Regions from separate parts of the Psychrobacillus sp. FSL H8-0483 genome, predicted to be linked through region 3. Evidence: riboswitches for the same ligand, from Rfam matches in the RefSeq annotation. Region 3 holds a riboswitch; each other region holds the start of a gene.
What was found. Region 3 has a riboswitch for S-adenosylmethionine ahead of MHB48_RS17415 (bifunctional homocysteine S-methyltransferase/methylenetetrahydrofolate reductase). Riboswitches for the same ligand answer to the same signal wherever they lie in the genome.

Region 1 (3,282 bases), 480 kb from region 3:
CTAAGCCATATGCAGCTGTAATACCAATAGCAGGAGCCCCTCGTACTTTTAAAGTAACAATTGCATCGTACACATCTTCTATTGTTTCTAGTGTTAAATAGTCCACTTCAAGAGGTAATTTCTGCTGATTTATAATTCTAAGTTTCTTATTGGTCCACTCTATCGATAACGGAATACTCATTTGTGTAACTCCTCCAGTAATGCAATTACTGCATGAATAGATTTAATTTCATTGCGTTTTAATATGAGTGCTTCCCCTATTAGTAAAGCCTGTTTTTTGAAAAGGATTCGTTTTTCGTCATCTGCAATCCCATCCAAATCCTTCACATGTGCTAACCCGATTGTACGCCGAATTAATTCACAACCAGCAAAACCTAGTGTATCGGTGAAAATTTTATCCAATACGTACTCTTCAAATCCCTCAGTATCTTTATAGGATTCAATACCTTTTGATTTCCATAGTGTAGAAAAGTTGGATGAAAACACTTCCCACGTTTGTTCGATATGATCGAGAATCACAATTCGCTCTTCCGCTTCTCTTGTAATGGATTGCACCATCATATTTGCTAAAAATAATCCAACATCGAATCCCATAGGTCCATAAAAAGCAAACTCTGGGTCTATCACTTTCGTTTCTGTTTCGCTAGCAAAGATACTTCCTGTATGCAAATCTCCATGAAGTAATGCTTCCGCTTCCGTCAAGAAACTTTTTTTCAATTTCGCGACTTCCAGTTTTAATGGCCCATTATTCCAAATAGCTTCCACTTCTTCTCTCAACGAAAGTTCATAGTCATTTGTATCGTGATCAAAAAATGGATCCGTGAAAATAAGATCTTCTGTAATTTTACATAGCTCTGGATTAGAAAACTCAGACACTAGTCGTTTTTTTTCAAACGGGTGTAATGCAAGATCAGATGTATGGAAAAGGGTTTGAGCAAGATACTCCCCAATATCCTTTGATAGCTTCGGATAAGATTCATAATGAATTAATCCTTCGCGTGCAATTTTTAAATGGGATAAATCCTCCATAACCGTAATTGCAAGTTCCTCGTCGCTCGCGTATACAGTCGGAACCAATCCAGTCGCAAATTCACCGTGTTTTTTTAATGCATTAGCTTCAATTACGGCACGTTTTAACGTTAGTGGCCAGCTTTCTCCAATCACTTTTGCATATGGTAAAGCCTGTTTGATAATGAGACTTTTCTCTCCATTACATTCCTTTATGTGAAACACATAATTTAGGTTACCATCACCAATTTCGCGACAATTTAATTCCGCTTCCTTTGGAAAGAAATTCAGTTCTTTCGCATATAAAATTGCACGCTCTTCTGTTAATGATTCATATTGTTTTTTTGTAGTTATCATCATTCTTCTCTACCTTTCATTTACAAAATAAAAAGCCTCTTTCAAAAGAAAGAGGCGTAGAATAAGAGACTTCTCGCCTCTTATCTTTCAGAAAGTTACCTTTCTGATGGAATTAGCACCGTGCCTTACGAGAATATACATCTCGGCGCGAAAAGCGCCCCGTTTCACAACGGTATTACGGTCGGTTGCTGGGCTTCATCGGGCCATTACCCTCTGCCTGCTCTTGATAAGAGTGCTATTACTTACAAATTTATGCTATTTGAAATGAATCCTAGCATATTAGAAAAAGAGTTGTCAATAATTTATTTCAATAAAAAAAACATTCTAAAAATTATATTGACAATCTTTCTGTTGCATGAAATAATCATTATTAATTTGACAAAACTAATCTCAATTGAATAAATTTTTCTTATTTAGAGCAGGTGGAGGGACGAGCCCTATGATACCCGGCAACCGGTCTAGTTACTAGACACGGTGCTAATTCTTGCAGTCCATTGACTGGGAAATAAGAAGTCGTTAAACCTTTAACCTCTTCTTTTTTGAAGAGGTTTTTTATTTCGAGAAAAGCGAAAGGCGCCAGCTTATCCGCAACTGCGACGAGCTTAGCAAAAGCCCTTGCGCCAAGGTGAAGTTGATTTTATCTAAAAGGATTGTGATGAATAATGAGTAGTGTAACCTCTCTTTATCAGGTGTACGGTAAGCCCGGATCTTTTGAAAAAAAAGCAGAGGGTATCGCACTTGGTTTAACAGTTGGATCCTGGACGGACTTACCATTACTTGAACAGGAACAATTAAAACAGCATAAAGGAAATGTTGTTTCGATTACAGAATTTGAATATGTTCACCATCCGCTGAAACCAGACCAAATCAAAGCGGAAATAAAAATAGAATATCCTAGTGCTAATTTCTCGGCAGATTTACCAGCCATTTTAACAACTGTTTTTGGCAAACTATCGCTCGATGGTGAAGTGAAGCTTTTAGATTTAGAATTTTCTCCAGAGCTTTTGACTAACTTTCCAGGACCAAGATTCGGTATTGATAGTATCCGTGAGCTACTAGGGGTATATGGTCGCCCCCTCATCATGAGTATATTCAAAGGAGTAATTGGTCGAGATATTAATTACTTAGCAGAACAACTTCGACACCAAGCGCTCGGAGGAGTTGATCTCGTAAAAGATGATGAAATTCTTTTTGACAATCCGCTTACTCCTTTTGAGAAACGTGTCACAACTGCTCAAGAAGTATTGCATCAAGTGTATGAAGAAACCGGACACCGAACGCTCTATGCCGTTAACTTATCTGGACGAACATCCGGATTAAAAGCAAAAGCACAAAAAGCAAAAGAACTTGGAGCAGATGCTCTTTTATTTAACGTCCATGCATATGGCCTTGATGTACTTCAAGAACTAGTGGAAGACCCGAATATCCAATTACCGTTTATGGCTCATCCCGCTTATAGCGGTGCGTTCACATCTTCCCCATTTTACGGGGTTGCTACTCCACTACTACTTGGAAAATTAACACGTTATGCAGGAGCAGATTTTTCATTATTCCCTTCACCTTATGGAAGCGTTGCACTAGAAAAAACAGCAGCACTCTCGCTTGGTGAAGAATTGACGAAAGTAAGTGCAATAAAACGAAGCTTTCCAGTACCTTCTGCAGGTATTCATCCTGGCTTAGTTCCGCTATTAATCGAGGACTATGGAATCGATAGCATTATTAATGCTGGTGGAGGCGTACATGGCCATCCTGCAGGTGCTACTGGTGGAGGACTCGCTTTTAGGCAAGCTGTATCGGCTGTGCTTGACGGAATTCCTCTTTCAGAAGCTGCAAAACAATATAGTGAATTAAAAAAAGCAATGGAACTGTGGGGGTAAGCATTATGAGCAAGCTAGTCATCTTTTGTGATTTTGATGG
Region 2 (3,282 bases), 1.8 Mb from region 3:
GTTCATATATATCTTCCCTTCTTTTAAATTCAACTAATCATAGCATTTTGTTCATTTACCTAACTAATCATTTGTCTTACAAACTTTACTGCTGACAAACTTGACCAACTGGCAACCTCTATTGTCGTCTTCGCGGTGGGGTTTGTCGTCTTGGCCTCTTGTTTTGTCGCGTTCATACTTAAGTTTGTCTCGTTAAGTGCATCACTTGTCTCATTTAGGATTATTCTTCCAGCAATAAACCTATTACACTATAAACACATTTGAACTTTTTACATTAAATGGCTTAATGAGACCAATTCACCCGTAATCGAGACTAATACCATAAACCCGCAACCAATTCAAATAAAATCGAGACCATTATCAGATTTCACACAAATGAAAAAGAGCTACCCTACATCGGATAGCCCCATTCATCATTATTCCCACTCATATGGTGTTGCTTGGTATACATAATAGTTCAACCAATTCGAAAATAATAAGTGCGTGTGCGAGCGCCATGAATTCGAAGGTTGCTGTGTCGGATCATTTTGAGGGAAATAGTTAACCGGTAAATCTATTTCTATTCCTTTATTCACATCACGTACATATTCTTCTGCCAGTGTTGTGGCGTCATATTCTAAGTGACCGGTAATCATAATATGCTTCTCATCGTTTGAAATAATGAGGAATACGCCGGCGTCGTCAGAAATCGAAAGGAGATTAAGACGAGGATCAGCTTTAATTTTCTCAAAAGAAACGGATGTATAACGTGAGTGTGGCACATAGAAATGGTCATTAAATCCACGAACTAATTGGACGGTTGGATCAGACAAACGGTGACTAAACACACCAGAACATTTCTTTGGTAATTCAAATTTATCAATACCATAATGATGATATAAAGCAGCTTGTGCTCCCCAACAAATATGTAATACAGAAGTGACATTGGTTTTCGACCAATCCATTATTTCTGTTATTTCATTCCAATAATTTACCTGCTCAAATTCTAATTGCTCTATTGGGGCTCCTGTAATGATCAATCCGTCATACTTTCGATGCTTTATTTGTTCGAAGGTTGTATAAAATGTGTCTAAATGTGTTTTACTCACGTTTTTCGATTCATGAGTGGCAGTGTTCATGAATGTTACATTCACTTGTAACGGTGTATTACCTAGTAACCTTAAAAGTTGTAATTCTGTTTTTTCTTTTTCGGGCATTAAGTTCAAAATGATAATATTAAGCGGACGAATGTCTTGCCCAAAAGCACGGTCCTCATCCATGATAAATATTTTTTCCTCTTTCAGTAATTCAGCAGCTGGTAATCGTTTTGGAATATTAATTGGCATAACATTCTCTCCTTTGATTTAAATAATAAAAAACCTCTTTTCTCAAGGATAAGAAAAGAGGGTAAATGAATCGCACTCAGTTCTTATCTTTCAAGACAAAAAATCTTGTAGGAGGTAGCACCTTTCTGACTAAGTCAGAGGTTGCTGAAGCTTCACAGGGCCATATCCCTCAGCTTCTCTTGATAAGAGTATTAGTTTATGTACTGGTTTATTAATCTAGTAAATATTAGCACACTAAACATAATATTTCAACAATTAAAAATAATCAAAACGAAGAAAAAGAATTCTCTAACAGATATTCTACTAGAAAGGTCTTTCTTTTATCTCTATTATTTTCATGTGTTAATTTCCATTGTTTTAAGTGATAGCTCGCTCTTGTACTTATGAAAGTAGTTCAAAAACAATACCATTTCCACTTGGATCTATTGTAGTAAATGACTGTTCCAGTTCATTCACTTCCACATTATTTTGATTTAACTTCTTTTAAAGCTTCTTTATTCGGAAGTACGAGTGTATATACTTTTAATCCAAGCCATCACGAACGACGCGTGAGCCGTGGTGATGAGTTATCGCTCACCCCGCGGAAAGCTCCGCCTATAGCGAGCGGGAATTCAACTATACTTTATTCCTTATTTATGAAATTAACTCATTTTAATAAAAAATCCCTTTCTATAGAATTTCTCTACTAGAAAGGGATATCGTTTGAAGTTTTCTGCTTTTCCTAATTGACTACAAGTTCTGATAAAAAATATTCCTCAATTTCCTCCCAATTGTTTAGTCGGTTGTATTTCGTTTCCGATATATTATGTGGAGCAGTATACAGAATTCTTTTTCCAGTAAATGTATCTAAATTACTTGGAGTGTCATCAATTAAATAATCAGCTAAAATAATGCTTTTATCACCACAGAAAACAAAATTCTTTTCATTCAGGAAGGGAAAGTGCTTTTTCAGCCACTTGTATTTTGGTGCTAGAGAAGCCGGAAATTCCATTGCAGCTGTAACGATAAAAACATCGTATTGCTCCATCAATTTCCTGATGGTTTCTTGGCTTCCCTCCATCACCTCTAGCTCAAGAAAAAAAGATTCTTGGGCTAAATAACAATTTACCTTGCTTTCAAATCGAGGATCAAGTTCCACGAGTAACTTCCCTTGTAAATGCTGTGGTGTATATTCTGTTTGATATTCAGCGTTAAATAACTGTAAACATTTTGAGCTAAATGCAGAAATCACTTCATCCATATCGATTGCAATTCGTTTCATTCTTCATTCTCCATCCATTGTTCAACTAATGCTTCTAATTGTTGTTCTTGTTCGTTTTTAGTTGTAACTAACTGTTCATATTGTTCCCAATCATTTTCCGATTGTATTTGTTCTGTCAGAAGCTTGATTTCTACCTCTAGTTGCGCGATTTTGTTTTCAAGTGATTCATCTTGCTTTGTTTTATGCTTAACAGGTTTCTCTTTTTTCTTTAGTACTACCTCTTTCACTTCCACTTGTTTTAACTGTAACGCATCCCATTTTGCACGAGCCCATTCGTACGGTCCTTCAAAGGTTGTGAGCTGTCCCTGATCTAACCAAGCTGTTCTCGGGAACAATTTGTTTAAAAAATATCGATCATGTGAAACAGCTAGTATGGTGCCTTGAAAGTCATCTAATGCATCTTCTAAAACTTCACGGGAATCAATATCTAAATGATTGGTTGGCTCATCTAACATCAAAAGGTTAATATCTTGGTGCATGAGCTGCGCGAGACGAAGACGCATTCGTTCTCCTCCACTTAAATCCCCTACCCGTTTAAAAACATCTGGTCCATAAAACATGAACTTTGCTAGAATGTGACGAGCATCACCTTCGAACACATTTACCTCACTTCGAAATACGTCGATTAGTCGAGCTTTAGGATTTGAGATTTCAAAGTGCTGGGACAAAAATCCTACACGAACATTACTTCCTAGT
Region 3 (3,282 bases):
TGCATGCACATGGACAAGTCGTAAATGGAAGCACACATCCAAAAACAGTCATTTACTTGTGCGTATGTTTTATAAGAGCACTAATCCCGCGTATGAAGGCATGAAGCATATGAGCGAGGACGAGCTAGTAGAAGTGGCTTTACAAGATATCGAAAAGAGTTTGAAGCTAAATGGTAAACCCCAAGTGGTAGAAGTAACGAAATGGAATGATCTAATGCCAAACTATCATTTAGAGCATGGCGAAGCAATTAAATCGTTGAACGAGAAAATGGATTCACTGTTTCCTCACGTAATGCTTGCAGGATGTTCCTATTATGGGGTAGGTATAGGAGCTTGTATTAAAAATGGGAAAGAAACGGCTGAGTTAATAGCTGAAAGAATGTAAGAATTTAATTGTGAATGCAAATTTGGGGCCAAAATATAATTTTGGTCCTTTTTTTATTATGGAAATGGAATTGTCGGTGTTTTAGTGGAATTTACATTTATTGTTCATGTGATACGATGCGAATGGGGGTGGTTTATTGATAGTGAAAACACGTTCGAATGAGTACAGTTATATTGGTTTAAAGTTGTTAGAAAGACGATTGCCAGAAATGCACGGCATGAAGGATTTGATTCATTCGAAAATGCATATGGCGAAGGCTGGAATTCACGGGGAAGTGCGAGTGGACGGGGTGTTTCAGAAGTATTCCTTTCCGTTTGAGTACGTGGTGTTGCATGATATAAGTTTAGAATCGTATGGAAAGTTTCAGATTGATACAGTATTTGTTACGCAGTATTATGCGGTTATTTTAGAGAGTAAAAATATAGGTGGAAGATTGCGTTTTAAGCAAAATCCTTTGCAGCTAGAACGAGAAAATGATGAGGGGAAAGTGGATGTGTTTGAAAGTCCAGAGGGACAAATGGAGCGCAATATATGTTTGCTCGATGACTGGTTGCAAGTACGCGGAGTGAGGATTCCTATTTATGGTGTGATTGTATTGACGAACGCAAAGGTATTGGTAGTTGAGTCATCTGTTAACTACCCTACAATACTTCATCAAACGATTCCTGTGTTTCTGAGGAATATTACTCGAGAGAAAATGTGTTTAGAGGTGGATGAAATGCATGAGTTAGCAGAGAAAATGGTGGCTAGCCATCAATCGTATTTTCCTTATCCTATGTGTGGTCGATGGGGCATCCACCCGAATGATTTGCTGACTGGGGTTTGTTGTGAGAAGTGTGAAAAGTTAGGAATGGTGAAAAGGAAAAATGGCTGGAACTGTTTGAGGTGTGGTTATGTGGAACGACTCGCTCACGAGAAAGCGATTTGGGAATGGTTTGTATTAGTTGGGGAGAGTATTAATAATCGGCAGTGTCGATATTTTTTGAAGTTGGAATCTTTCCAATCTGTTTCACGTATATTGAATTCAATGGAGCTTATGAGAGAGGGATCAGCAAAAAGAAATACACTTTATAAGTGGAATTGGGACTTAAATAGGTGAATCGGATAATAAAGTAAGATTATCGGATAATAAACAATCATAATCGGATGATTACCCATGAAAATCGGATAATAAATAAAAGAATCGGATAATAACCAATAACAATAGGATAATCTTCTCACCTCTAATCTGAATATCTAGAAGATTCGAAACACATCTTGACGCTTTAGTTGAAGAAAGGTAGTATAATCCTAATAATAAAAAACTGAATAGTGAATTCTTATCAAGAGAAGCTGAGGGACTGGCCCTTTGAAGCTTCAGCAACCAGCCGAATGGTCAGGTGCTAAATCCAGCAGACATATTATGGTCTGAAAGATGAGAAGGTACGAATTTTGCATACTCGTAAAGCCTTCTTTTTCATAGAAGGCTTTTTTTGTATTTTAGAGAGGATGAGAGCGAATGGGATTGTTAGAGAAATTGCAAACAAATATGTTAACTGCAGACGGAGCAATGGGGACGCTGCTTTATTCATACGGAATTGATTATTGTAATGAAGAATTAAACATACAGAAACCTGAGATTGTAGAGAAGATTCATCAAGATTATATCGCTGCAGGAGCAGATATTATCCAAACGAATACATATGGAGCGAATGCGATTAAGTTGGCGCGATACGGGTTAGAGCATCAAGTGAAAGAAATCAATGAAGCGGCGATGCAAATTGCGAAGAGAGCTGCTGCACCAGGAGGACAATTTGTGCTTGGGACGATCGGTGGCATCCGAGGAATACGTAAGAGTGATGCCTCCATCAGTGAAATTATTGCAACGCTTGACCAGCAAGCAACTCAACTTTTATCGGGAAATCCAGATGGTTTACTGTTAGAGACGTACTATGATTTGGAGGAGCTAACGACCACTGTGACGTATTTGCGCAAGATGACGGATACGCCAATCATTGCCCAAGTATCGATGCATGAGCCAGGTATCTTGCAAAATGGCTTATCGCTAAATGAAGCCTTGCATCAGCTAGCAGCAATTGGGGCCGACATTGTAGGAGTCAATTGCCGATTAGGACCTCATCATACAATCCAAGCGTTTGAAGCGGTCACGCTCCCTGAAAAAGCGTTTCTTTCTGCTTATCCAAATGCGAGTCTGCTCGATATAGAGGATGGACGTATTGTATACGAATCCGAAGCAGATTATTTTGGTAAAGCAGCATTATACCTAAGGGAAGCAGGTGTCCGTTTAATCGGTGGATGCTGCGGGACGACACCAAAACATATAGAAGCGGTGAAAAAAAGAATCGGTAATTTACCTCCGATTACAAATAAAATCGTAAAGTCGAAAACAGCCATTGTTATTCAAGAAGCAGAGCCAACAATCAATCAGCCACTCCACGAAAAAGCGAAGACGGAAAGAACGATTATTGTTGAACTGGATACGCCCCGACATTTGGATACATCTACTTTCATGGAAGGGGCCGACAAGCTTTATGCCGCTGGAATTGACGCAGTCACGATGGCGGATAATTCACTAGCTTCTCCGCGAATTAGCAATATGGCAATGGGATCCATGCTAAAGCTGCAAAATAATATTCGTCCACTTGCACATATTACTTGTCGTGACCGCAACTTGATTGGCTTGCAATCACATTTAATGGGGCTTGATGCACTTGGCATCCATGACATACTGGCTGTAACTGGCGATCCAACAAAAATTGGAGATTTCCCAGGTGCAACAAGTGTTTATGATGTCTCCAGCTTAGAGTTGCTTCAATTAATTAAACAGCTAAATGAAGGTATTTCATTCTCGGGAAAATCGCTTCGAAAAAAAGCAAACTTCTCCGTTGCAGCAGCTT

Region 1: it holds a riboswitch for S-adenosylmethionine, as region 3 does, so the genes downstream of both, mtnW (2,3-diketo-5-methylthiopentyl-1-phosphate enolase) here and MHB48_RS17415 (bifunctional homocysteine S-methyltransferase/methylenetetrahydrofolate reductase) in region 3, are expected to answer to the same signal.
Region 2: it holds a riboswitch for S-adenosylmethionine, as region 3 does, so the genes downstream of both, metA (homoserine O-succinyltransferase) here and MHB48_RS17415 (bifunctional homocysteine S-methyltransferase/methylenetetrahydrofolate reductase) in region 3, are expected to answer to the same signal.

Annotation. Positions count from the first base shown of each region.
Region 1 covers NZ_CP152052.1:4,067,367-4,070,648, forward strand. The annotation lists gene mtnA (S-methyl-5-thioribose-1-phosphate isomerase) at 1-181, opposite strand, end outside; gene mtnK (S-methyl-5-thioribose kinase) at 178-1,368, opposite strand; SAM riboswitch class I at 1,443-1,598, opposite strand; SAM riboswitch class I at 1,772-1,877, shown strand; gene mtnW (2,3-diketo-5-methylthiopentyl-1-phosphate enolase) at 2,028-3,242, shown strand; gene MHB48_RS20025 (2-hydroxy-3-keto-5-methylthiopentenyl-1-phosphate phosphatase) at 3,248-3,282, shown strand, end outside.
Region 2 covers NZ_CP152052.1:1,796,898-1,800,179, reverse strand. The annotation lists gene MHB48_RS08460 (alpha/beta hydrolase) at 1-6, opposite strand, end outside; gene metA (homoserine O-succinyltransferase) at 417-1,325, opposite strand; SAM riboswitch class I at 1,406-1,514, opposite strand; gene MHB48_RS08450 (5'-3'-deoxyribonucleotidase) at 2,047-2,586, opposite strand; gene abc-f (ABC-F type ribosomal protection protein) at 2,583-3,282, opposite strand, start outside.
Region 3 covers NZ_CP152052.1:3,586,065-3,589,346, reverse strand. The annotation lists gene MHB48_RS17425 (protoporphyrinogen oxidase) at 1-385, shown strand, start outside; gene MHB48_RS17420 (nuclease-related domain-containing protein) at 528-1,484, shown strand; SAM riboswitch class I at 1,702-1,806, shown strand; gene MHB48_RS17415 (bifunctional homocysteine S-methyltransferase/methylenetetrahydrofolate reductase) at 1,884-3,282, shown strand, end outside.